DNA from 4 places in the Bacillus sp. M5A3_1b genome. Region 1 is predicted to be linked to each of the others. Evidence: riboswitches for the same ligand, from Rfam matches in the RefSeq annotation. Region 1 holds a riboswitch; each other region holds the start of a gene.

Evidence for each region. A riboswitch is a leader RNA that binds a small molecule or an ion and turns the genes downstream of it on or off. The one in region 1 is predicted to bind S-adenosylmethionine.
Region 2: another riboswitch for S-adenosylmethionine. It lies ahead of ACLBWW_RS25720 (MetQ/NlpA family ABC transporter substrate-binding protein); the one in region 1 lies ahead of ACLBWW_RS02885 (bifunctional homocysteine S-methyltransferase/methylenetetrahydrofolate reductase).
Region 3: another riboswitch for S-adenosylmethionine. It lies ahead of ACLBWW_RS25620 (peptide ABC transporter substrate-binding protein); the one in region 1 lies ahead of ACLBWW_RS02885 (bifunctional homocysteine S-methyltransferase/methylenetetrahydrofolate reductase).
Region 4: another riboswitch for S-adenosylmethionine. It lies ahead of ACLBWW_RS24805 (methionine ABC transporter ATP-binding protein); the one in region 1 lies ahead of ACLBWW_RS02885 (bifunctional homocysteine S-methyltransferase/methylenetetrahydrofolate reductase).

The regions. Positions count from the first base shown of each region.
Region 1 covers NZ_JBKEZY010000001.1:539,221-546,693, forward strand. The annotation lists gene metH (methionine synthase) at 1-1,984, opposite strand, end outside; gene ACLBWW_RS02885 (bifunctional homocysteine S-methyltransferase/methylenetetrahydrofolate reductase) at 1,984-3,816, opposite strand; SAM riboswitch class I at 3,887-3,996, opposite strand; SAM riboswitch class I at 4,200-4,309, shown strand; gene metI (cystathionine gamma-synthase/O-acetylhomoserine thiolyase) at 4,552-5,664, shown strand; gene metC (cystathionine beta-lyase) at 5,661-6,824, shown strand; gene ACLBWW_RS02900 (cysteine hydrolase family protein) at 6,987-7,473, shown strand, end outside.
Region 2 covers NZ_JBKEZY010000013.1:76,700-84,172, reverse strand. The annotation lists gene ACLBWW_RS25745 (sigma factor regulator N-terminal domain-containing protein) at 1-79, opposite strand, end outside; gene ACLBWW_RS25740 (RNA polymerase sigma factor) at 79-570, opposite strand; gene ACLBWW_RS25735 (SDR family oxidoreductase) at 956-1,732, shown strand; gene ACLBWW_RS25730 (methionine ABC transporter permease) at 1,770-2,438, opposite strand; gene ACLBWW_RS25725 (methionine ABC transporter ATP-binding protein) at 2,413-3,453, opposite strand; gene ACLBWW_RS25720 (MetQ/NlpA family ABC transporter substrate-binding protein) at 3,466-4,278, opposite strand; SAM riboswitch class I at 4,364-4,478, opposite strand; gene ACLBWW_RS25715 (NAD(P)-dependent alcohol dehydrogenase) at 4,559-5,467, opposite strand; gene ACLBWW_RS25710 (DUF6612 family protein) at 5,622-6,386, shown strand; gene ACLBWW_RS25705 (FAD-binding oxidoreductase) at 6,511-7,473, shown strand, end outside.
Region 3 covers NZ_JBKEZY010000013.1:52,017-59,489, forward strand. The annotation lists gene ACLBWW_RS25585 (helix-turn-helix transcriptional regulator) at 1-711, opposite strand, end outside; gene modA (molybdate ABC transporter substrate-binding protein) at 846-1,652, shown strand; gene modB (molybdate ABC transporter permease subunit) at 1,658-2,332, shown strand; gene ACLBWW_RS25600 (GRP family sugar transporter) at 2,634-3,485, shown strand; gene pnuC (nicotinamide riboside transporter PnuC) at 3,724-4,356, opposite strand; gene proC (pyrroline-5-carboxylate reductase) at 4,544-5,347, shown strand; gene ACLBWW_RS25615 (aldo/keto reductase) at 5,349-6,182, shown strand; SAM riboswitch class I at 6,336-6,440, shown strand; gene ACLBWW_RS25620 (peptide ABC transporter substrate-binding protein) at 6,573-7,473, shown strand, end outside.
Region 4 covers NZ_JBKEZY010000012.1:23,101-30,573, reverse strand. The annotation lists gene ACLBWW_RS24825 (ArsA family ATPase) at 1-1,144, shown strand, start outside; gene ACLBWW_RS24820 (DUF3926 domain-containing protein) at 1,137-1,328, shown strand; gene ACLBWW_RS24815 (MetQ/NlpA family ABC transporter substrate-binding protein) at 1,504-2,358, opposite strand; gene ACLBWW_RS24810 (methionine ABC transporter permease) at 2,380-3,045, opposite strand; gene ACLBWW_RS24805 (methionine ABC transporter ATP-binding protein) at 3,035-4,054, opposite strand; SAM riboswitch class I at 4,178-4,283, opposite strand; gene ACLBWW_RS24800 (cysteine hydrolase family protein) at 4,681-5,244, shown strand; gene ACLBWW_RS24795 (hypothetical protein) at 5,489-5,626, opposite strand; gene pruA (L-glutamate gamma-semialdehyde dehydrogenase) at 5,818-7,365, opposite strand.

The DNA of each region.
Region 1 (7,473 bases):
TTCCTGTCATAAGTGGGCCATTAATAATATCCAAAGGTTTTCTTCCTTCTGTAAGTGCACGGCTTAAATCTTCTTGTAGTCCTTGTTTCGTACCTTCTACAATGTAATTTGCCAGCCTTTCATCAAGAGTTAATGTTTCTTGGGTAACGACATCTTTCTTTTTTGCCGCGCGATAAAAATTTGTAAATTCTTCTAACGTCTCTTGCGTCGTTTCAAAAAGTAGTGCATCAGCAAGACGTTTTTCTTCCTCTGGAATTGACGCATACCGTTCTAATTTTTCCGTATTCACAATTGCGTAATCTAATCCTGCTTTCGTTGCATGATATAAAAAGACGGAATTTAATACTTCTCGGCCAGCTGGTGGTAAACCAAAAGATATGTTACTTACACCTAAAATCGTTAAACATTCTGGTAAGGCTTCTTTAATAAGACGAATTCCTTCTATCGTCGCTGCCGCCGAGCCGATATATTCTTCATCACCTGTCCCTACAGGAAATACAAGTGCATCAAAAATAATATCTGACGGGCGTATACCATATTTCGTCGTCAATAACTCATAACTTCTTTTTGCGATTTCGAGTTTTCGTTCTGCACTAACCGCCATACCATCTTCATCAATTGTTCCTACAACAATAGCAGCACCATATTTTTGAAGAAGCGGCGTCACTTTTTTAAATCGTTCTTCTCCATCTTCTAAATTAATTGAATTAATAACAGCTTTTCCTTGTATATAAGTAAGAGCTCGCTCCATCACATTTTCATCTGTTGAATCAATCATAATTGGTACTTTTAACACTTTCGTAACTTCTGCCAAGAAGTTTTCCATATCTTCTATTTCATCGCGATCAGGATCTGCCATACAAATATCAATAATATGAGCATTTTTCTTCACTTGCGCTCTTGCGACTTCAGCAGCCTCTTCAAATTTCCCTTCTGCTACTAATCGTTTAAATTTACGTGACCCAATAACGTTTGTTCTTTCACCAACAAATAATGGTCTCATAGAGTCATCATATTGAAGTGCCTCTAATCCACTAACCCCGTGTCCAGCTCTTTCGTGGTGTTCACGCGGCTTAAGAGAGGCTAACGCGGATTTCATTGCTTTTATATGTTCTGGTGTTGTGCCACAACAACCACCGATAATATTAACCCATCCTTCTTCAGCAAATCGCTTCACTTTTTCAGCGAGAGAAGATGGCGATTCATGATAATGTCCATCTTCATCAGGAAGACCTGCATTTGGATAACAAGAAATGTAACACTCCGACAACTCAGATAGTGAACGAATATGGTCTCTCATAAACTCCGGACCGGTCGCACAGTTTAACCCAACAGATAATGGCTTCATATGTTCTACTGATAAGTAAAAAGCCTCAATTGTTTGCCCGGCCAGAGTCGTTCCCATCGGTTCAATCGTTCCTGAAATCATAATAGGTACAATTTTATTTAGCTCATCAAAAGCTGCTTGAATTCCAATATAAGCAGCCTTCACGTTACGCATATCTTGACTCGTCTCAACGAGTAATACATCTACGTCGCCATTCAATAAGCCTCTAGCCTGCCGTGTATAGGCTTCAATTAATTCTTCAAACGTCACACCACCTGTAACACTAATCGCTTTCGTTGTTGGTCCCATTGCTCCCGCAACATATACTTCCTTCCCGCTTTCTTTGACCGCTTGCTTCGCTAAACGCGCTGCCGTCTCATTTAATTCCTCATCTAAATGAGACAACTCATAATCACTTAATACAATATTTGTCGCCCCAAATGTATTTGTTTCAATAATATCTGCTCCAGCTTCAATATAAGCTTTATGAATCTTTAAAATGACATCAGGCCTTGTTTCTACTAAATATTCATTACAGCCTTCGTACTCTTCTCCTCCGAAATCTTCCGCAGTTAAGTCCTCTTGCTGGATCATTGTTCCCATTGCACCATCTAATATTAAGATGTTATTTTGTAATTTTTCTTCTATACATTTCATCAATTAATACCTTCTTTCACTTCTTGCTTTTCTCTCACATATTTAACAAGATGTTCTGTAATTTCATATTTTAGAAATGGTGTAATAAGATAAATGCCGTTAAAATACTTCATCGCCGCATCGATTAATTCTTGTGAAATGAGAATTCCTTCCTCAATTGCTGCCTCTTTCGTTTCATGTCCATCCATTCTCTCCCTTATTTCTTCAGGTAGTGTAATACCCGGTACCTCAAAATGAAGGAAATCTGCATTCCTTTTACTTATTAATGGCATAATCCCAATAAAAATAGGTTGTTCCAAATGCTTTGTCGCTTCATACACTTCTTCAATTAACGCGATATCATAAATTGGCTGCGTTAAGAAATATTCCGCTCCAGCATCTATTTTCCGTTCCATTCGCTTAACCGCTGCTTTTAAATGTCTTACATGCGGATTAAACGCACCTCCCACTGAAAACCTTGTTGCTGGACCAATTGATTTCCCTAAAATCGAGCGCCCGTCGTTCATTTCTTTAATCATTTTAATGAGCTCAATAGAGGACAAATCATATACAGAAGTGGCACCTGGAAAATCACCAACGCGTGCTGGATCCCCAGTTAAAGCTAACACTTCTTCCATACCTAACGCTGATAGGCCTAGTAAATGAGATTGTAGTCCGATGACGTTATGGTCTCTACACGTTAAGTGCGTCAATACCGGAATATCGTGCTTCGTTAATAATGCCCCCATTGCCATATTCGAGATGCGAGGCGATGCTAATGAATTATCTGCTAGAGTAATAGCATCTGCCCCAGCTCTTTTCAATGCTCTTGCGCCTTCAAAAAATCGCTGCGTATCTAACGTTTTCGGTGGATCTAATTCCACTACTACTGTCGTTTGTTTTTTTGCTTTCTCTGCTAAAGTGACATGAGCTTTCGAACGTTTCTCATGTGTATGAACTACTTTCGGTCTTTGAATCGTATCCTTTTCTATTACAGGTGTAACATTTGCAATTGCACGTTTCATACTTTCAATATGTTCTGGAGTCGTGCCACAACAACCACCCAATAATCGGATACCTTGCTCAATAAATTTCGGTGTCATCGCTTCGAAATAAGCCGGACTTCCCTCATATACGTAGCGTCCCTCCACATAATTCGGGAGACCTGCATTTGGATATGCTGACAAGTAGCCATTTTGCGGAATCGATATCATTTTAAAAGCTTCCGTCATGTGAAGTGGCCCTAGTTGACAGTTCAATCCAACAACATTTGCACCGTAATCTAAAAGCTGTTTTAATATTTCATTTACATCATTTCCATTTTGAGTTGTACCTGCCTCATGCAATGCTAATTGAGCTACAATTGGAATATTCGTTTGTTTTCGTAACACCTGAACAGCATGAAGTAATTCAAACTCATCATAAAAAGTTTCTAATAGCAGTCCATCAACCTGTTCTTCTAGTAATGCACTTGCCTGTTCCAGTAACATAAATTCTCTTTCCATATCAGTTGTCGTAACAGCTCCGATATGTTTCATACCACCAATTGTTCCTAAAATTGCATTTCTGTCTGTAACAGATGCTTTCGCCAGTTTTACTGCGGCTCTATTAATTTCAGTAACTTGATTTTCTAAACCATACATACGTAATTTCGCTTCATTTGCTCCGTACGTATTTGTTTGAATCACATCAGCCCCAGCAGCTACATATTGCTTATGAATCGATATAATTAAATCTGGATCAGATATATTCAATTCTTCAAAACTACTTTGCAAACCATGTGAATGTAATAACGTCCCAACCGCACCATCACCTATTACAATTCCTTTTGATAATAAATCTAGTAATTTCACAAATCTCCCTCATTTCTATCAATATAAAAACCCCCTCTTCACTTTGAAGAGGGGGACATAATTGTTCCTCCTCTTATTATGCAAAACATTCGTTTTGCAGGTATTAGCACCGTTTCAAACATTTCGTTTGAAGGTTGCTGGGTTTCACAGGGCCTTTCCCTCCACCGCTCTCAATAAGAGTTTGTCTTTATTATTTTATTTATGTAGCTAAAAGGAAATACGTTCCCCTTTTAACAATGTTTGTTAATTTTTTAATAAATTTAGCATGCACAAATGCAAAAGTCAATGACACTTGCGGAAAAATAAAAATTATTTAAAATAAAGTTGCAATTCAATTATCTTTTGTTGTAAAGTTAAAAACATAATAAAATTTCATACGAACATTCTTATCTAGAGAGGTAGAGGGACTGGCCCTTTGACGCCTCAGCAACCATTAACATTTGTTAATAAGGTGCTAATTCCAGCAAATTGTGAAAGATTTGACAGATGAGAAGAAGACTCTATTCAAACCGAAAGCCTTCTTCTTTAGAAGGCTTTTTTTATTTTCCCCCGCTATTTGAGGGCAGTAAGATTCCCAACTCAAAATTCAGCTGGAACAAAGAAGTTAGGTGGGAATCAACTGCCCGTAAAAGCTCGATTGGTGAGGGCTGATAATCAGTGGGGATGAATCCCTCACTGATTAAAGTTTCACTTTACATTCACTTAATTGTTAATTTAAAAAGGAGGAATTTTCACATGTCAACTATTGAAACAAAACTAGCACAAATCGGAAACCGGAGCGAAACTACAACAGGAACTGTTAACCCACCTGTTTATTTTTCAACTGCTTATCGTCATGACGGAATTGGTAACTCTACTGGCTTTGACTATTCACGAACTGGCAATCCAACTCGTGGTCTTTTAGAGCAGGCAATCGCAGACTTAGAATATGGTGAACAAGGTTATGCCTGTAGTTCAGGGATGGCAGCTGTTCTCCTCGTCCTCTCCCTATTCCGTTCTGGAGACGAACTTATTGTATCTGAAGATTTATACGGGGGCACTTATCGATTATTTTCTGAGCACGAAAAAAAGTGGAATGTTCGATGTAGATACGTAAATACACAATCCATTAAACAAATTGAGCAAGCTATCACAACTGAAACGAAAGCTATTTTCATAGAAACTCCAACTAATCCGTTAATGCAAGTTACTGATATTGCCGCTGTCGCAACTGTAGCGAAAAGACACGGACTACTTCTTATTGTAGACAACACATTCTATACGCCTTATATACAGCAGCCATTAACAGAAGGTGCCGACATTGTACTTCATAGCGCAACGAAATATTTAGGAGGACATAACGATGTCCTAAGCGGACTTGTCGTTGCAAAAGGAAAGGAACTTTGTGAGGAAATCGCTCATTATCATAATGCCTCTGGTGCGGTCTTAAGTCCATTTGACTCATGGCTATTAATTCGTGGTATGAAAACGTTAGCGCTTCGCATGAGACAACATGAAGAAAATGCAAAAGCAGTTGTTGCTTATTTAAATGATGAAGACGGGGTGACAGATGTATTTTATCCTGGAAGAGGTGGCATGATCTCATTTCGTCTGAAAGATGAAACATGGATTAATCCATTCTTACAATCTTTATCCTTAATTACATTTGCTGAAAGTCTTGGTGGTGTTGAAAGTTTAATGACGTATCCAGCAACGCAAACACACGCTGATATTCCTGAAGAAATCAGAACAGCAAACGGTGTATGTAATCGTCTTCTGCGATTTTCCGTTGGCATTGAAAATAGTAACGATTTAATTCAAGACTTAAAGCAAGCCATTAAACTTGTAAAAGAAGGGGTAAGAATATGAGTTATTCTATAGATACACTCTTACTGCACAACCAATATAAACATGACTCACAAACAGGAGCTGTTAACGTTCCCATCTATAATACATCAACATTCCATCAGTTTGATGTAGATACGTTCGGAAAATATGACTATAGTCGCTCTGGTAATCCAACTCGTGAAGCTCTTGAAGATATCATTGCTTTATTAGAAGGAGGAACAAAGGGATTTGCCTTCGCATCAGGAATTGCAGCGATTTCTACTGCATTCCTCCTTCTTTCACAAGGCGATCACGTACTCATTTCAGAAGACGTATACGGAGGAACTTACCGAATTATAACTGAAGTGCTCTCCCGTTACGGTGTGTCACATACATTTGTTGATATGACAAATGTAGAAGAAATAAAGCAAAACATTAAGCCAAACACAAAACTCTTTTATGTGGAAACACCCTCTAATCCACTTTTAAAAGTGACAGATATTCGTGCTGTTTCTAAACTTGCAAAATCTATTGACGCCCTTACTTTTGTTGATAATACATTTTTGACACCACTATTCCAGAAACCACTTGATCTTGGCGCCGATGTCGTTCTTCATAGTGCCACAAAATTCATTGCCGGTCATAGTGATGTTACTGCCGGATTAGCGGTTGTAAAAGATGCCGAACTCGCTCAAAAACTTGGATTTTTACAAAATGCATTCGGCGCTATTTTAGGTCCTCAAGATTGTTCTCTCGTACTTCGCGGTCTAAAAACATTGCATGTACGTCTTGAGCATTCAGCTGCAAACGCCAATAAAATTGCACATTATTTACAAGAGCACGCTAAAGTTAAAAATGTCTATTATCCTGGCTTACAAACACATCTTGGATTTGATATTCAACAATCTCAAGCTACATCAGCCGGAGCTGTCCTATCTTTCACTTTACAATCAGAAGACGCACTCCGCCAATTTTTATCAAAAGTAAAATTACCTGTCTTTGCAGTTAGTTTAGGAGCTGTCGAATCGATTCTTTCCTACCCAGCTAAAATGTCACATGCAGCATTGTCGCAAGAAGCTCGTGATGAAAGAGGGATTTCTAATTCATTACTTCGGTTATCCGTCGGCCTTGAAAATGTTGACGATTTAATATCCGATTTTGAAAATGCCCTTTCTTATGTAGAAGAACCTGTAAATGCATAGAACGAACAGAAGATATGAAATTAAGTTTTCATATCTTCTTTTTTATACCGTTAAGTATATTTTTTACTTTTCGTATAGTCCATAAAAAAGCAAAAGAGCACCATCTATTTCTAAATAATGAATTAATTGATATATTAAGAAGTAAAAAAGGGGGCAAAAATAATGGATATTTGTGCAGATGTTTTAATCGTTATCGATTTACAAAATGGAGTATGTTATAGCGAAGAGCATTTATTCGATTTACAAAATTTACTTACAAAAGTAAATAAAAGAATTTCTTCATACAGAAAATCAAATAAACCCATCATTTTTATTCAACATTGTGACGATGATTTAGTACCCGAAAAAGAACTTTGGGCTATTCATGCTGATCTAGATGTTCAGGAACAAGATTTTTTTGTAAGAAAAACACATGCCAATTCATTTTATAAAACAAACTTGAAAGAGATTTTAGAACAATTATCTGTACACCGTATTGAATTTTGTGGTGCCCAAACAGAGTACTGTATGGATGCTACGATTAGATTTTCCCATGGACTAGAATACGAAAACTTCATGGTACAGAAAGCAACCTCTACGTTAAATAATCCATTTATGTCCGCAAAAGAGACGATTGATTTTTATGAGAACATATGGAACCGCAGATTTT
Region 2 (7,473 bases), on a different contig from region 1:
CGATAATAGAGGTAATGATGATTTTAAGTAACTGTTTTCTTTTAGCCTTTTTTAATGCATCTTTTAAAGAAGTATCCATTAAGGTGTTCCTCCTATTTTTGAGTGAATTGCTTTACGTGCACGCTGTAACTTTTGTTTGACGCTGTTTACTTGAATATCTAGTATTAGAGCGATTTCTTCGTATGTAAAAGCGTAGTAATATTTTAAAAAGAAGGCTTCTTTGTATTCTAGTTTTATATCTTTTAATAAATAGAAAATCTCATCTTTATTTAAAACTGCATCCAATTCTCGGTCTGTATATTGAAGTTTTGAATAAATTTCTTCAGTTAAGTAGATATTTTGCTGTTCTTTTCTTCGTTTTAAATCAATGTATTCATTTAATGCGACTCTAAAAAACCACGGACGAATGTTACTCTCGGTTAAGTCATCTAGCAATGTGTATACTTTATAGAAAGTATTTTGGATGATGTCTTCTGCATCTTCCTTTATAGCTCCTTTCGCTAATAGTAGTTTGAACACTTCCTCTCCTAAATTGATAAGATAGGAGGTCAATATATTTTCTTTTCCCATCATTTTTCCTCCCTACACTTATACAACGAACAGGTAATGGTAAATGTATACACTTAAACTTAAATTAGTTATTAACTATGGTTTATAGTACAGGATACTTTATAAATAGGAGTGGTTATTTTATTTTTGAAATATTAAATCTTTAATGCTAAAATAAAATTTGGAGATATATGGAGAGGGGATAAAGACTCGATATGTGGATGAACTTGTGATGATTCGAAATTTAGATAGATAAATTTTTCTCTCATAAGTGAGGGTTTATTTAGTTATCTGTAAATCATTCAAGGACTGCATATTTGGCTTGTACATCCCTTTTGTAAGGATAATGTGTAGGGAAATTCATATCTCTTATATAAAGTATGCGTCCTTTAAATTGGAGGAGTATATGATGAATCAATTAAAAAATAAAATAGCAGTTGTTACAGGTGTAAGTCGTCTAGATGGTATAGGCGCAGCGATTTGTAAAGAATTAGCTGGAGCAGGATATGATATATTTTTTACGTATTGGACAGCGTACGATAAAGAAATGCCTTGGGGCGTTGATCAAAGTGAACAAATACAATTAAAAGAAGAGTTACTAAAAAACGGTGTGAAAGTATCGAGTATGGAGTTAGATTTAACTCAGAATGATGCACCGAAAGAGCTTATAAATAAAGTTACTGAACAACTAGGTTACCCTCATATATTAATTAATAATGCAGCGTATTCTAAAAATAATGACTTCTCTAATTTGACTGCTGAAGAATTAGATAAGCACTACATAGTAAATGTTCGTGCAACTACATTGTTAAGTAGTCAATTTGCCCGAGGATTTGATAAGAAATCTGGTGGTAGAATTGTGAATATGACGTCGGGACAATTTCAAGGGCCTATGGTTGGAGAGCTAGCGTATGCAACAACGAAGGGAGCTATTGATGCCCTTACGAGTTCGTTGTCAGCTGAAGTCGCCCACCTAGGTATAACAGTGAATGCAATTAATCCAGGTCCAACTAGTACAGGCTGGATGACTGAAGAGATAAAGCAAGGATTAAAGCCGATGTTTCCTTTTGGTAGAATTGGTGAGCCGAGGGACGCGGCAAGACTCATTAAGTTTTTAGTAAGTGAAGAAGCAGAATGGATTACTGGACAAGTTATTCATTCTGAAGGTGGATTTAAAAGGTAAAAAGAAGGTATCTCACCCTAGTGAGATACCTTCTTTTTTAATCTTTCTTCAATCTTCGTGCAACACCGTTCCCTAAAGATTGTAGCCCTTGAACGAGGATAATTAAAATAAAGACAGTTGCATACATTACTTCCGGTTCGTAGCGTAAATGTCCGAATCGATATGCTAAATCACCAAGACCGCCAGCACCTACAAGTCCAGCCATTGCTGTTGCACCGATTAAACCAATCGTTGCAATTGTTAATCCAAGTACAAGGGAGGGACGAGCTTCTTTCACCATAACGTGCCAAATGATTTTTATAGTAGAAATGCCCATCGCTTGGTAAGCTTCAATAACACCACGATCTACTTCTAATAAAGCTGTCTCCATTAATCGTGCAATATAAGGAGCTGTGAATACGACAAGTGGTACGATAACACCTTGCACACCAATGGAGGTTCCCATTAGAAACTTTGTAAAAGGTAAAATGAAGAATAATAGAATGATAAATGGAAGAGAGCGAATTATATTAATAACGGTATTAAGAATAGGATAAATAATTTTATTTTCATGCTGTCCACCAGGTCGCGTTAAAACAAGTGTAACGCCAAGTGGTAATGCAATAAGGATAGAGATAAATAGTGAAATAGATGTCATTTGAAATGTTTGAATGGTTGCTTCCCATATGACTTTACCCCATTCATCCAAAAAGGATTTGTTTCTCATAGTCTGTTCTACCTCCTTCTACGATGATCCCTTGCTCTTGTAAAAATGATAAAGCGCGGTCTACTTCAGTTTTTTCACCTTGCATATGAATAATCAGTTTCCCGTATGCTTCATGTTTTAACTGCGTAATATTACCGGATAAAATATTCGGATACACTTGAAAGCGTTTTGTAGCGATAGCTAACGCTGGTTCGCCAGAAGAGGTTCCTATAAATGAAAGTGTTACGATTTCTCCGGTTCTTTGAAGTTCTTTTTGTACTTCTTCTGGAATTTTAGCTGCAAATGCACTGTTTACGAATTTCTTTGTTGTTGTATGCTGTGGGTTTGTGAAGATATCCTTCACAGTCCCGCTTTCAACTACTGCTCCATGTTCCATAACAGCAACTCGGTCACATATACGCTGGATAACATTCATTTCATGTGTAATTAATAAAATTGTGATCCCGATTTCTTCATTAATCTTTAATAATAGGTCGAGAATAGATTCAGTTGTTTCTGGATCCAAAGCACTCGTTGCTTCGTCGCTTAATAACACTTCCGGTTCATGTGATAGTGCACGTGCAATGGCAACACGTTGCTTCTGGCCGCCAGAAAGTTCGCTCGGATATGCATCTTTTCGGTTAAAAAGATCGACAATACGTAAATACTTTTCTACCCTTTTTTCAATTTCATTTTTGGGAAGACCAGATAGACGTAACGGTAATGCGATATTTTCATAAACTGTCACAGTTTTAAGTAAGTTGAATCCTTGAAAAATCATTCCGATTTTTTGTCTCGATTTTGCTAGTTCTTTTGCTGATAAAGTTGTTAAGTCTTGGCCGTTTACAATGATATTTCCTGTCGTTGGTTTTTCTAATAAATTTACACATCGAATTAATGTACTTTTACCAGCGCCACTATATCCAATGATTCCAAATACTTCGCCCTTTTTTACTTGAAGGGAAGTAGGTTTAAGAGCTTCTACATTCCCTTTTTTTGTTGTAAATACTTTGGATACATTTTTTAATTCAATCATTATCGTCAGCTCCTACCAAGATGGTAAAACTGAACCATCAAATTTTTTCTCGATAAATTCTTTTACTTCTTTAGATTGATAAGCTTTCTTTAATTTATTTACAACAGCATCATCTTTATTTTCAGTACGAACAACGACCCAGTTTACATATGGTGAATCTTTTCCTTCACGGAAAATAGAATCTTTCGCAGGGCTTAATTTTGCACCTAATGCAAAGTTTGTATTAATTGCAGCTGCTTTCACTTCACTTAGTTGTGTCGGTAATTGAGATGCCTCTAATTCAACAATCTTTAAATTTTTTGGATTTTCAATTACATCTTTCGCAGTCGCTTTTTCTGTAGCCTTTGGATCCACTTTTAAAACGCCTGCTTTTTCAAATAGCTTTAAAGCTCGAAGTTCATTCGTTGGATCATTTGGTACAGCGATTGCGTCGCCCTCTTTTAAGTCTTTTACATCTTTTATGTCTTTAGAATATACGCCCATAGGGAATGTTACTGTTGAAAATACTTCAGTTAATTTCATATTACGTTCCGCTTTAAATACGTCTAAATATGATTTCGTTTGATAGCTATTTACATCGAGGCTTTTTTCATCTAAAGATACGTTCGGTGCTACATAATCATTAAATACTTTTACATCAATCTCGAGTCCGTCTTTCGCTGCCACTTCTTTTACCTTTTCAAAAATTTGTTCATGTGGTCCACCTGTTACACCGACAGTAATCTTTTTCTCATCTAATGCTTTTACCTCTTTATCAGAATTAGCACCACATGCACCTAACAATAATACCGCTCCACTTACAATGCTCAATAATACTTTTCTCATCTATAGTTCCCCCTTCATATACGTTCCAAAATAAAAAGCACCTCTCAAAAATAAGAGAGGTGCCGAATAGATAAAATAGGTTCCTCTCTTATCTTCCAAAACGAAAACTCGTTTTGCAGGAATTAGCACCTTAGCTTATACGTCATAAGCTCGGTTGCCGGGCATCATCGGGCCAGTCCCTCCGCCACTCTTGATAAGAGTATGTGTATGTAGTTTTTTAATATGGTACTAATAGTAAATCTTACAAAAAGAATTGTCAATGTTATTTTCTGAATATATTTTATTTTAAGGTAATAGAAACGTTACCTTTCTTATGTCCCTTTTCCACATACATATGAGCTTCAGCAATTTCTTCTAATCGGTAAGTTTTATCAATAACAGGTTTTAAATGTTCTGTTTCAGTTAGTTCTTTTAGTAGAATCATATCCTCTTTACTTACCTTTGCCATCATTCCATTAACAGATACATATTTTCCATTGGGTGTTAATGCATTTGTACAAAGGGATTTTTTATACTTTCCAACTGCATCAAATATAATATCGTAGCGCTCGCGCCTCTTAGTAAAATCTTCTTTCGTATAATCAATTACTTTATCAGCTCCTAAAGATTGAACGAGTTCAAAATTTGAATTACTACAAACACCCGTAACGGTTGCACCGAAATATTTAGCAAGTTGTACAGCAGCTGTTCCTACCGATCCTGAGGCACCATATATGAGCACTTGTTGCCCTTTTTTTATACAACCCTTTCTCAGGAAATGTAATGCTGAAGTTCCACCAAAAGGAATAACTGCCGCTTCTTCATACGTCACATTGGTAGGTTTTAATGTTATTAATCCACTTTCATGTACGCATGTGTACTCGGCATAACCACCGAGGTTTAGTTCTGTTAATGCAAAGATAGAATCTCCTTTTTTAAATTGGGTTACATCTGTTCCTATTTCTTCGATTTCACCGGATAACTCTACGCCAAGTATAGGTTTTCTCGGTTTTCTGAAACCTAATATGATCCGCATAGGAATCCAAAATAAGAGGGGACTATTAAAACCGCGTATTCTACAATCTCCAGTCGATACACTTGTTGCGTGAATTTTAATTAATACTTCGTTCTTTTTAGGTGTAGGTTTCTCTATATTTTGAAGCTGAAGAACGTTAGGTGGTCCATATTTTGTGCAAATCATTGCTTTCATAATAACCTCCCGAATTTCGTTGTTTTTATTTACATCATATTTAAACCTTTCATCAAACATGTTGTTATTTAGAGCTGAATTTAAATAATGACATTGGAAATCATATAGATTTAACAGATGAAAAAGTGGTATTATTTGGTAAAGGGGGATTTTTATGAAGAAAATTATAGTAGCTTCTAGTTTATTACTTACAATTGGTTTAGGGGTAGGGTGTAGTAGTGATAAAGTATCGAAGACGGGTGAACCCAAAACGGCATCAGTAAAGAAAGAGAAGGATTTAGCCGCAAAAGATATTTTTAATAAGGCGTATGAGAACTTAAAAAATGAAGAGTATGTAACGGTGATGCAGGATATGGACATAAAGGCTGATGGACAAGAACTGAGTATAATGAAGGCTAAAATACAAATAGAGCTGAAAACAAAGAGTTCTCGTGCTGAAATGAATGTTTCGGGTACGGATATTATCATTTATGGTGTAAATGATAATATTGTTGGTCAAGTGAAGAATCCTAATACAGGTGAAGTTATATCTATACCAGAAGAGAAATTAAATATTAGTGGGATGAATGCAGCCAAGAGTGTGAAAGAGAATGTAGAAATCCCACCAGAAATTGTACAAAAAATGAAGATGGAAAAAAGTGGAGACAAATATAAATTAAAGGTCAGGTTAAAAGGAAAAGATGCAGAGAGTATTTTAGGTAGTATAGGTGAAACGCAGAAGAAAGCATTAGAAGCACAAAATGCAAAGGTAGAAGAGATAGATGCAGAATATATGATCACAAAAGATTTTAAATATGAATCATTAAAATTGGATATAGTTGTGAGTAGAAATAGTAAGGAGAAAGCAAAAATTATGACGGATATAAAATATACATCATATGAAAAATTTGATCCCATACAGTTGCCAGTAACGAATTAATTGATTTGAAGAGAGATGCCTAAAAGAGTAAGGGTATCTCTCTTTTTTCGTTACTAATATATTTTCTTCTTAGAAAAATATGTACAATATGTAGTGAAAGAAATTCAAACAAGGAGAGTGTCATTTGAAAAAAAGAAAGATAGTAGTTGTCATTGTAGCGTATACCGTTTTGTTAGCGGCGTCTGTACATACGTATAAAAAACAACTCGATCATCCTATGATGAGTGATGTCGGTAAATTGCTTCCGACAAAAATAAAACGTGTTGAAAGTGCTACGGATGAGCACTTGTTAGTAAAATTAGTGCAAGATGCAAAAGTTTCAGGAGAGAAAATTTCCATTGCAGGTATGCAACATAGCCAAGGAGGACAGACGTATTATCCGAACGGCACGATGCTTGATATGAAGGGATATAATAAAATATTAGAATTTGATCCGGAGGAGAAGAGGATTAGGGTGCAAAGCGGTGTCACATGGAATGACATTCAAAAGAAAATCAATCCATATGGTCTTGCGGTTCAAGTAATGCAATCTCAAAATATTTTTACTGTTGGTGGTTCATTAAGTGTGAATGTACATGGGCGTGATATTCGTCATGAAGCATTGATTGATACAGTAGAGTCATTCAGATTGTTAATGGCAGATGGTACGGTACGTAATGTAAGTAGAGAAGAAAATGCAGAGCTATTTCCATATGTCATAGGTGGTTACGGGTTATTTGGTGTCATTTTAGATGTGACATTAAAGTTAACTGATGATGAATTATATGAAATGCATACGAGAATGATAGATTATAAAGAATACACATCTTATTTCAAAGATAAAGTGAAAAGAGATGAAAATGTTCGTATGCACTTAGCCCGTATTTCTGTTGCCCCCAATTCATTTTTAAAAGAGATGTATGTGACAGATTATACATTGGCGAAAAATCAAAATATGAGGGAAGAGTACAGTGAATTAAAAGAGGAAACTATTATAGCTGCACCGAAATTTTTACTCGGATTATCCCGTTATAGCGATTGGGGAAAGAATACATTTTGGGATATACAAAGAAGTTATTTTGAGCGTACAGATGGAGCGTATGAGACG
Region 3 (7,473 bases), on a different contig from region 1:
CGCAACTTGCGTGGCAACACCAAGATGGTTTGATTCTTCCCATTCATATCCACTAATACGTTCTTTATTTAACTTTTGGATGCGCAATTGTTCATCGACTAACACCCTAATACCAGAACCTTTTTCTCGATTTACAAATCGTGTAGATGACTGAGATAAATCAGCCCATGTTTTTATATTTTTCGGATTTCCCTTTTGCACATAAAATCCAACGTTTCTTGCTAATAAATTAATCATCGTACATGGTTGTCCCACTAAAATACGTTTTACGTAAGGAACATTATATGTACCCGTTTCACCATCAAACAAATGCAGACTAACGATACTTCCTTCTCCTTGATACATTTTTATTAAACTCGTTAAACTACCTTGATATGCCCTTAATATATTTGAACTTGGCAGGCGGTTTTCTATACGCTTTGCCAACATATCTAACGTTAGTTCTTGTCCGCTAATAATACATGTATCCAAGCCTCTACTATCTTCGCTCTTTACAGGAGTGCCTTGTATTTTCCCTGTTTTCATTTGCTTTATATATTGTTCTAAATCTGTTGCATCAATGCGCATCTGTCTACCAATTCTATAAGAAGGAAGTTCTCCTTTTTTAATTAGATCGTATACAGTTAATTTTGATACCTTTAATCGCTTCGCTACTTCTTCCGTTGTGTAGGAATGATGATCCATAGACGATTCCTCACTTTCTTCCTTCATTGTAACAAAGAAAAGAATATTTCTCCTATATTTAAAAACAACTACATCGTTCAAATTATATTCAATTATAACTAGTTATATCTAGTTATAATTAGTTATAATTAAATATGTCAAAACGAAAGGGGATTTTTTTTATGAACAAATTTACATTACGATCCATCGGAGCACTTATACTTTCTTTTCTTCTTATATTTAGTGCTGCATGTACAAGCGGCGAAAAGAAAGAGAAATCAACTGCTAAAGAAGGAAAAGCAGTTGAACTTACTATATCAGCTGCTGCAAGCTTACAAGATGCACTAAAAGAAATTGAAACAAAATATAAAGAAAAAGAACCTAATATTAAACTTTCTTTTAACTTCGGTGCTTCTGGTGCACTTCAACAACAAATTGAACAAGGCGCACCTGCTGATTTATTCTTCTCAGCAGCCGAAGATAAATTCCAAACTCTTGTAAAAAAAGGATTCATTAATGAAAAAGAAGGGAAAAATCTTCTTGGAAATGAACTTGTTCTAGTTGTCCCAAAAGATAGTTCTCTTACGAAAATTCAAGATTTAAAAGATGAAAAAATTAAGAAAATCGCACTTGGTACACCTGAATCTGTACCCGCAGGAAAATATGCAAAGGCTTCTCTCACGCATGAAAATCTTTGGAATGACATTCAAAATAAAATCGTATTTACAAAAGATGTTCGCCAAGTGTTAACATATGTAGAAACAGGTAATGTCGATGCTGGTATTGTATACAAAACAGATGCTCTTATTTCAAACAAAGTAAAGATTGGTGAGACAGCAGCAGCTACTTCGCATGAGCCAATTCACTATCCTTTAGGTGTTATAAAAGAATCTAAGCACAAGAAAGAGGCGACTTCATTTTATGAGTATTTGCAGTCAAAAGATGCACAATCTATCTTTAAAAAATATGGATTTACAGTCCTATTATAATTGCCATGAGCTTTGATGCTATTTTTTCACCAATCTTTCTATCTATACGAGTAGCTGCATGCGCCACCATTATCGTTACAATTTTAGGGACGATTATCGGACGGGCGTTAGCACGCTCCTCATGGAGATATAAAGTACTATTAGAAACTATTTTCTTATTACCAATGGTACTTCCGCCAACTGTAATCGGCTTTTTTCTCATTATCATTTTTGGAAATAATAGTCCCATTGGAATGTGGATAGAATCAATATTGCAGCAGTCCATTATGTTCACATCTACTGCTGCAATCATCGCTTCTACAGTTGTTGCATTTCCGCTCATGTACCAATCAGCAAAAACAGGATTTTCTATTGCGAATGTACAAATTGAAGAAAGTGCTCGTGACCTTGGTGCAAGTGAATATCAAGTTTTTCTACACGTCACACTTCCGCTGGCATTTCCCGCCTTACTAAGCGGAATGATTTTGAGCTTTGTTCGTGCGCTCGGTGAGTTTGGTGCTACACTCATGTTTGCTGGGAACATTCCTGGTAAAACACAAACAATCCCAACTGCAATTTATATGGCGATTGATGCAAGTAATATGCAGCTCGCCTGGACACTTGTAGTTATCACTATTAGTATGTCACTCCTATTTCTACTATGTATTCAGCTTATTAATAAAAGAATTACTAACTCTTAAGGCAGCTTTTTTGGAAGCTGCTTTTTTATTTCTTAGGAAATAAAAATATACCACCGGGAAATAACTGAATTTTACCTTTTATTAAAATATACATTTTATTTGAATTCACTTTCTAAAATAGGCAATTTCCTGTTATTATATGGAGGTGTTTCAAAAAATGAAGAAATGAAAACGCATTTATATCGTGAATTCTTCATCCTGTTTTAGCGATCGGTAATCTTCTACTCTAGTAGTGGTGCATTACCGATCGTTAGAACGATATGTAATTATATTGGTATAGAAAACCGAAGGGAGTCTTGTAATGGACATTTTATTAGCGCTTCTTCCTGCAATTGCATGGGGAAACATCTTATTAGTAAGCGTAAAAATGGGCGGTGGTGCATATAGCCAAACGGTAGGTATGACAATCGGTGCTCTATTCTTCGCAACAATTATGTATGTATTTACTCAACCAGCTTTAACAATGACAATCTTAATTGTTGGTTTTATTTCAGGTTTATTCTGGGCTTTAGGACAAGTAAACCAATTAAAAACAGTTGAAAAACTAGGTGTTTCAACTACTGTAACGATTTCTACTGGTATGCAACTTGTTGCAACTTCTATCTTTGGGGTTATCGCTTTCCGTGAGTGGACTACTACAACAACGATTGTTCTGGGAACGATTGCAATCCTATTAATCGTAGTTGGTGTTGTATTCACATCACTAGATGACAAAGAAAATGCGCAGCCACCAGGACAATTGAAAAAAGGACTTCTTACTTTAATTGTTTCTACTTTCGGTTACCTTGTATATGTAATTATTATTCGTTGGTATAACATCGATGGTTGGTCTGCTATTTTACCACAAGCAGTTGGTATGTTTGTTGGTGCAGTTGTACTGACATCTAAACATAAACCATTTAACAAATATGCAATCCGTAATGCTTTATCTGGTTTACTATGGGGAACTGGAAACTTATTCCTACTTCTTTCATTACCACGTGTCGGAGTAGCAACAAGCTTCCCATTATCTCAAACTGGAATCGTTATCTCAACATTCGGTGCGATTGTCTTTTTAGGTGAAAAGAAAACAAAACGTCAATTGATCTTTATTGCACTAGGTAGTGTTTTAATTATCGGCGGCGCTGTATTGTTAGGTATGACAAAAGCATAAACTTATAATCTATTAATAAACCCCTGAAGCATATGTGCTTCAGGGGTTTTTCTCTTTCAATTGTTTTCTAAATATAATTATTTACATGTCCCTGTCTTTTATCCCGCTTTAACGGGCAGTAAGACCCCCACCTCAAAATTCAGCGAAAGCAAAGAATTTAGGTGGAGGATCAACTGCCCATAAAAGTCCGATTGGTGAAGGCTAATAATCAGTGGGGGATGAAGAAAACCCCCACTGATTAAAGTTTCACTTTATAGTTGTTCTTCCACTCTAGTAAACCAGCTACACATATAAAGAGATTAATAACAGCTAATATTAGCATGACGTATAAACCTGTGGAAATATAAATCACAATGCTAACCACGTTATACAAAATCCATAAATACCAGTTTTCTAAAATTTTTCGACTTAGCATAAATTGAGCTACTAATCCTAGTACAGCATTTAAAGCATCTAAATATGGACTAGTTGATTCTAAATAACGGATTTGATAATAGCCCCAACCAATCCAAGCAACTAACATAAAGATTATATAAATAGTCCACCCTTTTACACCTAAACGAACTGTTGCTTTTACCTCTTCTCCCCCACTACGTGCAATCCAATAATACCAACCATATACATTAAATATAAATTGAAAGGCTGCCAATACTGCCATTGCATATAAACCTTGCGTAATGAAAATATACAGAAATACCGCAACCGTAATCATGCCAAACAAAAAGTTAGATACCTTTTCCCTCGCTAATAACCAAACATTAATAATCCCCATAACCGATGCGAAAATTTCAATATAACTCGATTGAATATAAAATCCAACCAATACGCAAATAATACTAGAAATAAATAAAAAAAGCGGACTTCTGACCATGATCATCTCTCCCCAGATGTATAATAAATTCCCTATCACCAGTATAAGTAATAGCTCTTTCCTTTACTATAAATTTACTCCTTCTCGTTATCCATTCCATCTACGGTAAGTCTTTTCTTTTTACAAAATTCTCTTAAAGATGGTATCGTTTTTTATAACATATCTCCACTAGAAAGGAATAAAGGATATGCTAACTAAACATCGAATTCTATTTATTGGTGCTGGTCGTATGGCAGAAGCTATATTTTCCGGATTACTTAAAACAAGCAAAGAATACATCGAAAAAATTATCGTTTCTAACCGCAGCAACGTAGAAAAGCTAGAACAATTACGAGCGCGATATAATGTGTCTATCACAACAGATTGGAAGCAGCATGTTACATCTGTTGATACGATTGTTTTAGCAATGCCGCCTTCTGCACATGAAGAATTATTAGCGGAGCTATCTCCGTTACTATCGAATCAACTTGTCGTAACGGTAGCTGCTGGCATTGGTCCATCTTATTTAGAAGCTAGACTCCCTAAGGACACGCCTGTTGCTTGGATTATGCCAAATACAGCTGCTGAAATTGGCAAGTCTATCTCCTTATATACAACGGGACAATCAGTAAACGAGATGCATCAAGAAACCTTGCAACTCCTTTTAAGAGGCATTGGTACTTCACAACTTTGTACTGAGGAAGAAGTTCATCAGCTTACTGCAGTTACTGGAAGTGCACCAGCTTTCCTTTATTACTTTGCTGAAAGCTTGATTGAAGCAACAAAAAGTTATGGAGTCGATGAAGCAACTGCCAAACACCTTGTCATTCAAATGATTTCTGGCTCTGCTTCTATGCTTGAACAAACGCAAGATCCAACTAACCTCCGCGAACAAGTAACAACACCAGGTGGTTCCACAGCTGAAGGTCTCAAAGCTTTATATGAATATAATTTTTCAGAGGCAATTCAAAAAGCAGTAGAAGCAACAAACAAAAAAGCTAGGGGGAAATAATATGAGTTTAACAAGTTTAAAAGACTATACTACATTACATAACGGTGTAAAAATGCCTTGGTTCGGTTTAGGTGTTTTTAAAGTAGAAGATGGTTCAGAAGTAATTGAGTCTGTAAAATCAGCAATAAAAAATGGCTACCGCAGCATCGATACTGCAGCAATCTATCAAAACGAAGAAGGCGTTGGACAAGCGATCCGTGAAGCAGGTGTTCCACGTGAAGAATTATTTATTACATCAAAAGTATGGAATAGCGATCAAGGATATGAAACAACACTTCAAGCATTTGAAACTACATTAGAAAAATTAGGTCTAGAATATTTAGATTTATATTTAGTACATTGGCCTGTAAAAGGGAAATATACTGAATCATGGAAAGCGTTAGAAAAACTTTATAAAGATGGCCGTGTTCGTGCTATCGGTGTGAGTAATTTCCACATTCACCACTTACAAGACGTATTTGAAATCGCTGAAATTAAGCCAATGGTCAATCAAGTGGAATACCACCCACGTTTAGCACAAGAAGAATTACACGCTTTCTGTAAAGAACATAACATCCAGCTTGAAGCTTGGTCACCATTAATGCAGGGACAACTATTGGATAACTCCACATTACAAGACATTGCGACAAAATATAATAAATCAACTGCACAAATTATTTTACGCTGGGATTTACAAAATGAAGTTGTAACAATCCCTAAATCTATTAAAGAACATCGCATTATTGAAAATGCAAATATATTCGATTTTGAATTAAGTGCTGATGACATGAAAGCAATTCAAGCTCTAAATGAAGATCGTCGCGTTGGTCCAGATCCAGATAACTTTAACTTCTAGTAGAAAAACCACTGCCATATGCAGTGGTTTTTCTCGTTAAATAAAACTGAAAATTTAAACTATATTTCAATTGGTTGACACTTCGTTATCCAAGGTGTAAGATTTTGAATTATCAAAGAAACACAAAAATTAATAAAATTTATTCGTTTACTCATTGTATCAAGAGAGGTGGAGGGACTGGCCCTTTGAAACCTCGGCAACAGGTTCATTTTGAATACTGTGCCACTTCCTGCAAGCATTGTGCTTGAAAGATAGAATGAGGGACTTCGTTTATATACGGGTGCATAACTTGTACGTAAAAATCCCTCTTTCTCAATATGAAAAGAGGGATTTTTTATTTTTCATTTCCCTCATCATCATCCAAACTTAATTATTTAGGAGGAAAATCAAATGAAAAAGAAGTTTGTACCCGGTATTGCATCAGTTGTAGGAGTAAGTATTTTATTAACTGGTTGCGGTAGTTATAAAAACGAAGCAAGCGGAGCAAATGCAAAAGACGAGGCGCCTAGTAAACAGGTTTTAAACTTATCTTCACCTACTGAAATACGAACAATGGATACAGCTCGTGCTACGGATACTGATTCTGGTCAAGTAATGAGAAACGTATTTGAAGGTTTGTATAATCTTGGTGAAGGTAACAAACCTGTCCCTGGCGTTGCGAAATCTCATGAAGTAAGTGGCGATAAAACGAAATACACATTCCACCTGCGAGATTCAAAATGGTCAAACGGCACTCCTGTCACAGCGAAAGATTTTGTCTTCGCTTGGCAAAGAGCTGTTGATCCAGCAACAGCCTCTGAATATGCATTTCTATTCTTTGATATTAAAAATGCAACAAAAATTAACAACAAAGAACTTCCAGCCGATCAACTTGGTGTAAAAGCAATTGATGACCATACGTTTGAGGTAGAATTAGAACGTCCTGTTCCGTACTTTATAAGCTTAACAGCGTTCCCAACATTTCTACCAATTAACGAGGAATTCTTTAAAGCACAAGGTGATAAGTATGCGTTAGAAGACAATACAATTTTGTACAACGGAGCTTTTACACTAAGCGATTGGAAGCATGAGCAAAGCTTTAAATTTAAGAAAAACCCTACCTATTGGGATAAAGATACTGTCAAACTGGAAGAAATCAATTTTAACGTCGTAAAAGAAAAATCTACAGAAGTAAATTTATTCGAGTCAAAACAATTAGATCGTATCAAACTAACATCTGACTTCGTTGATAAATATAAAAAGGATGCTAACTTTAAAGAACGGCCAAACGTAGGGGTACAGTTTCTACGTA
Region 4 (7,473 bases), on a different contig from region 1:
AGGAAAAACTAGCATTTCAGCAGCAACAGCACTTCAAAGCGCAAAACAAGGATTAAAAACATTAGTAATGAGTACAGATCCTGCTCATAGTTTAGGAGATTCATTTGGTATAAAGCTATCTTCTGAGCCATTAGCAATTCGTGAAAATTTGTGGGCACAAGAAATTAATACGATTTATGAGATGGAAAAAGGCTGGGGGAAATTACAGAAATATATTACGCTACTCTTCACCTCCAAAGCAGCTGATGATATTACAACAGAAGAATTAACGATGTTTCCTGGTATGGAAGATTTAATTAGCTTACTTCGCGTACTCGATTATTATAAACAAAACACATATGATGTTATTATCATTGATTGTGCTCCAACAGGAGAAACATTAGCAATGCTCAGCTTTCCAGACATGCTCGGCTGGTGGATGGAAAAATTATTTCCTATTAAAAGAAAAGTTTTAAAAGTTGTTCGTCCTGTAGCTCAACCACTTCTTGGTGTCCCCCTTCCAACCGATGATATTATGGACGAATTAACGAATACACTTGAACAACTTGGAGAAATGAGAAATATTTTATCAAACCGAGACATAACAAGTATCCGCATCGTTGTAAATCCTGAAAAGATGGTCATTAAAGAAGCTCAGCGTAGCTTTACGTATTTAAATTTATACGATTATAACGTGGATGCCATTATGATTAATCGCGTCATCCCTAACACTGTCACCGATCCTTATTTTCAAGCATGGAAAGATACTCAAAAGAAATATAAAACATTGATTCAAGATAGTTTTCAGCCGCTTCCTATTTACGAAGCTCCTATGTTTGAACAAGAGGTTGTCGGTTTGTCTATGTTAGAGCGTGTAGGAGATGCTTTATTTAAATCAGATTCTTCTCCTACGGAAGTGAAATTTAACGGTCGCACTCAATATGTAAAAAAAGATGGCGATGAGTATATTTTCGTTCTCTCCATTCCCTTCTCAAACAAAAGTGAACTTGCATTAAATCAAAAAGGTGATGAGCTTATCATTCGTGCTGGTTCTGTTAAACGGAACATCACATTACCAAAAACGTTAACACACCTTTCTATTCAAGGAGCAAAATTCGAAGATGATGTACTAAACATTCGATTTGGAGGTGTAGTGCATGCGTGAGGAACTACTAAGGAAGGTAATTCGTACAAAAATAAAAGTCGGTATGAATATATTAGAAGAGTTACCTGCCCCAATCCAGCAATCAGCTAAGCAAGCACTAAACATTTTGCAAGAGGAACTAGCTACTTATCCGAAAAAACAAGAGCATCATGAGGATAATTTAAAAAGTATCGTAATCGAATAACCACAAAAAAAAAGACCAGGAAAACTCCTGGTCCATCACTCTACTTAACAAACATTGGATTCTACGTTATACAGAATTGGAAGGTACAGAATTAGGGTTTTGTTTGTTAAGTAGATTATATGTTGAACGAGCTAACAGCGGAGGGGTTCCTACTGTTAATCGTTAAACCCGATAATTATTTTACGATTTTTTCAAGCTCCTCAAGTGAAAGATCTACTGAAATGGAACCATCATTTGTTTCTTTCTTAATTGCATCTGTTACTTCTTTTGAATGATATAGTTCAATTACTTTTTTCAGTGTTGGATCATCTTTATCTTTTGTACGAGCTGCGAAAATATTAATATATGGCTTCGCATTTTCATTCTTTGGATCTTCTAAGAAAATTGGATCCTTCGCTGGATCTAATCCAGCTTGACCAGCAACACCGTTATTAATAACTGAAGCTGCAACATCTTTTAATACACGAGGTGTTTGCTGTGCGATAACCGGTGTAATTTTTAACTTCTTCGGATTTTCAGCAATGCCACTTGGATCTCCGAATAAGCCAAAGTCTTTCTTAAGCTTTAATAATCCAGCTGCATCAAGAAGTTTTAATGCACGAGCTTGATTCGTTGGATCATTTGGAATCGCAATTTCTGAACCATCTGGAATTTCATTTGCCTTCTTATATTTTTCAGAGTATAAGCCCATTGGTGCAATTTGCGTTGTACCGACAGCTGTAATATCTAACTTATGCTCTTTTTTAAATTGCTCTAAGAAAGCAACGTGCTGGAATGAGTTTAGTTCAATATCTCCATCAGCTAACGCTTTATTTGGCGTTGTGTAATCAGAGAACTCCACCAATTTAATTTTAATTCCCTCTTTTTCAGCTTTTTTCTTTAAAATTTCCCAAGCGTCTCCATCTGTTCCGGTTACGCCAACGCGAACTACTTTCTCTTTTGCTCCTGCCCCCGTGTCTCCACTTGAGCAGCCGCTTAACGCTGAAATTCCTACAATCGCTGATAATGCAAATGCTAAAATTTTCTTCATTTTCTTTTCCCCTCTTCCTTTTTATGATCTGCGTAAAAAGACTTTCGCAAAGTAGTTTCCTAAATTTTGAGCTACCTGTACGAGAATAATAAGTAAAACGACCGTTACGAACATAACTGATGTATCAAAACGTTGATAACCATATGTCATCGCTAAGTCACCAAGACCGCCACCACCGACAAGCCCAGCAACTGCAGAAAATTCAATTAAACCAACTGTCATAAACGTAACACCTAAAATTAATGGCGCTAACGCTTCTGGTACAAGAATTTCAAAAACAATTCTAAATGGTGAAGCACCCATCGCTTGAGCTGCTTCAATGACTCCCTTTGGAACTGAAACAAGATTTGTTTCAACCATTCTAGCAATACCAATTGACGCAACTAACGTCATTGGAAAGATTGCTGCCGCTGTTCCAATCGTCGTTCCGATAACACTTCTTGTTAGTGGGCTTAAAGCTACTAAGAAGATGATGAATGGAACCGGACGAATTGTATTAATAATGATATTAAGAATAGAAAAGACCCATTTATTTTCTAAAAAGTTCCCTTTTCTCGTTACATATAAAAGTAAACCTAGAGGTATACCAAGAATTGTAGCGAATATAAGGGTTACAATTACCATTAAGAGGGTATCCCCCGTCGCATCTACTATGCGGGGCCAAAATATACTCCAATCAACTCGCATGAGCTTCTACCTCCTTCAGCTGCACTTGCAGTCTTAGATGTTGTAATGCTTTTTGAATTTCTTTCTGCTCACCTTGCAGTTCTACAAGTAGATTTCCAAATAGCACATTTTGAAGTTCAATAATATTTCCGTACAGTACGTTTACATCGACGTTATAGTTTTTCGCGATATATGATAGTACCGGCTGCCCTGTCTCTTCCCCAGTAAATGTTAAGCGATAAATCTGTCCACCATTTTGAATTTTCCCTAGAACACTTTCCGGTAAATGATCATTAATAATGGAGCGTACAAAGTTTTGAGTCGTCTTTGTTTTTGGTTGTGTGAAAACATCAAACAGTTTTCCTTCTTCAATAACCTTTCCCTTCTCCATTACAGCTACACGGTGACAAATTTCTTTCACAACGTGCATTTCATGTGTAATAAGAAGAATTGTTACATTATATTCTCGATTTACTTTCTTTAATAAGTTTAATATCTCTGTCGTTGTTTCTGGATCTAAAGCTGATGTTGCCTCATCACATATAAGGATATCCGGTGATGTTGCAAGTGCTCTTGCAATACCAACACGTTGCTTTTGACCGCCTGATAGTTGCTCTGGATAATAGTTTGCTTTATCTTCTAACCCTACAAACTTCAGCAGTTTATTTACTCTTTCTTTTATCTCATTCTTTGGTACTTTCGCTAATTTTAATGGATAAGCAATATTCCCAAACACTGTTCTTGAATTAAATAAATTAAAACTTTGAAAAATCATCCCGATTCTTTGTCTTAGCTTCCGTAATTCTTTCGTCGATAGTAATGTAATATCTTTATCATCTATTGAAATCGTTCCTGCCGTCGGTCTCTCTAACATATTTACTAAGCGTAACAACGTACTCTTTCCAGCACCACTAAAACCGATAATGCCAAAAATTTCGCCCTTCTCAACTGATAATGTTACGTCTTCCACCGCATGAACAGATTGCCCACCTGATTCATATACTTTACTTACGTTGTTAAAAGAAATCATTTTCTTCCCTCCTATATGCTGTAAAAACTTGAAGTAGAGCTTTCGAGGTAAAATAAAAAGTGCTCTCCTTCTTATCAACCATAAAGATAAGAAGGAGAGCACTTATATGTACTCGGTCACATCTTCTCATCTTCCAAGCCTTTTATAGGCTTGCTGGAGTTAGCACGGTATTAAAAAACCCGTTGCTGAGGTATCGTAGGGCCAGTCCCTCCACCTCTCTGGATAAGAATGTATCGATTTAATTGTCGTTTAATTAATTCTCATTATAGAACTCAGAATAATAAGAGTCAATACATTTTTTAGAAAAATATTAATTATTATTCTATTAAAATTTTCAAATGAAAAAATCACACTACAATAGTGATTTTTAAAGTTATGTAAAATTCTTTTCCTTCATATTTTTTAAAAGGAGAATCCTCTCTATAAAGTGAAACTATAATCAGTGGGGGGGTTTTGTTCATCCCCCACTGATTATCAGCCCTCACCAATCGGACATTTACGGACAGTTGATCTCCCACCTAACTTCTTTGCTCCAGCCGAATTTTGAGGTGGGAGTTTTACTGCCCGTTAATGTCGGATAAATTGAATACCATTATTTGAATATGAAATCGGAGGAAGATAAATATATGAAAACAGCTCTTTTACTCGTTGATATTCAAAATGATTATTTTCCACATGGAAAGATGGAGTTGCGTAATCCAGTAGAAGCAAGCGAATACGCTAGTCAGCTACTACAATTCTTTAGAACGAAAAACGAACCTATTTTTCATATCCAACATGTAGCAATTAAAGATGACGCTACTTTTTTCCTACCCAATACAGAAGGTGTACATATCCATGAAAGCGTACGTCCACTTAGAGAAGAAACTGTTATACTCAAACATTATCCAAATAGTTTTCGCGAAACTGATCTTCTAGAACAATTACAACGTTTAGACATTGAGCACGTCGTCATATGTGGGATGATGACTCATATGTGTATTGATGCTACCGTAAGGGCTGCTTTTGATTTCGGCTTTCCATGTACCGTTATACATGATGCTTGTGCTACAAAAGATCTTTCCTTTAAGAATGCTACTATACCAGCCGTTTATATTCATAACACAATTTTGGCTAGTTTAAATGGAGTATATGCAACTGTAATGAGTACAGAGGAGTTTTTGGCTACAAAAAAACACTCCCTTCAGTGAGCAAAACCGAAAAGAGTGTTTCTTGTCAAACCATAGATTTTCTTTCAAATTGTATTATACAGGAAATCCTTAAAATGAATACTAAAAAATATGACTAATAAGTCAACTTTTCTCGTTATTTTGTTTCTATTTACATGTTTATCCCGATATTAATAGGATTTAGCTAGTTCTAAGTACCGAATAGTAATATATGGTACTTAGAACTGGTTTCTCCTATCAAAAACGTAACATATTATTTATCTGTTTATTTTTGCTTCTTTTTCAAATACTCCGCACGCAATTTTTCAATTTGCTGCTTTTTATCAAATTTGGCAGGCGTCTGTTTTTCATGAAACTTTGCCACGGCTACCTGACTTTTGTAATCCAATTGATATTTTCCCACTTTGTTCACCTACTTTTCTTGTCTTTAAAGAGAATCTATTCAACAAATATAGTATACCTTATTTACTGAAGTAAACCTTATTACATTATTAGTTTTTCTACTTATATCTATCTTAATCCATATATAGAAACTTTTTCAAAAAAAAAAAAAAAGAGATCTTCGCAGACTGCGAAGATCTCTTCTACTATTTCTTATAAAGTTTCAGAAGTAGTTTTTGCTTGCATGTGAAGTGCTAAGTAGTCAGGGCCACCAGCTTTAGAGTCCGTACCAGACATGTTAAAGCCACCGAATGGTTGGTAACCTACGATTGCACCAGTACATCCACGGTTGAAGTATAAGTTACCCACGTGGAATTCTTCACGTGCTTTTTCAATATGGTCACGGTTGTTAGTAACAACAGCACCTGTTAAACCGTATTCTGTATTGTTTGCAATTGCAAGTGCATGATCAAAGTCTTTTGCTTTACAGAATGCTACTACTGGTCCGAAGATTTCTTCTTTCATTAAGCGAGCATCTTCTGCAACGTCAGCAACGATTGTTGGTTGGATGAACCAGCCTTTAGAATCGTCTCCTTCGCCACCTGTTAAGATTCTACCTTCTTCTTTACCAATTGCAACATAGCTCATTACTTTATCGAATGCAGCTTGGTCATTAACAGGACCCATGTTTGTACCTAATACAGCTGGGTTAGCAACTGTTAATTCTTTCGTTAATTCAACAGCACGATTTAATACGTGGTCGTATACATCTTCATGGATTACTGCACGAGAACATGCAGAACATTTTTGTCCTGAGAATCCGAATGCTGATGCTACGATAGATTTAGCTGCTAATTCAAGATCTGCTTCTTTATCAACAACGATTGTATCTTTACCACCCATTTCAGCGATAACGCGTTTTAACCAAATTTGGCCTGGGTTTACTTTCGCTGCACGCTCATAAATACGGATACCTACATCACGAGATCCAGTGAAGCTCACGAAACGTGTACGAGGGTGATCTACTAAGTAGTCACCAACTTCAGAACCATTACCTGGAACGAAGTTTACTACGCCAGCTGGTAAGCCAGCTTCTTCTAATACTTCCATGAATTTCGCTGCTACTACAGGAGTTGTACTAGCTGGTTTTAGTAATACTGTGTTACCAGAAACTAAAGCAGCTGTTGTCATACCTGCCATAATTGCGAATGGGAAGTTCCAAGGAGAAATGATAACACCTACTCCTAATGGAATGTAAGAGAAACGATTATATTCAATTGGACGGCTTTCTACTGGAATTCCGTCTTTTAATTTTAACATTTGACGACCATAATATTCCATAAAGTCGATTGCTTCTGCTGTATCAGCATCTGCCTCATTCCATGGTTTACCTGCTTCTTTTACAAGAATAGCAGAGAATTCATGCTTTCTGCGACGAACGATTGCTGCAGCACGGAATAAAATGTCTGCACGCATTTCTGGCTTTGATTTTCTCCAAGTTTGGAATGTTTCATCCGCTACTTGCATTGCTTTTTCAGCTAACTCACGGCTTGCTTTTGAAACGCGACCAACAAGTTCCTCTTTATTTGCAGGGTTTACAGAAACAATTTTGTCTTCTGTAGTGATTTTTTCTCCCCCAATAATTAATGGATAGTCTTGTCCAAGATAAGATTCTACTTTCTTTAAACCTTCTTCAAACGCTAATTTGTTAGCCTCCACTGAAAAATCTGTAAATGGCTCATGTTTGTATGCTACTACCATTCTTTTTAGCCTCCCCTTAGAAAAACGTTTACATTTTACAACATTATTCTACACGATAATTTAGATTTATTCAAATATTCCTAGACTTATATTTTAAAAATTAATTAA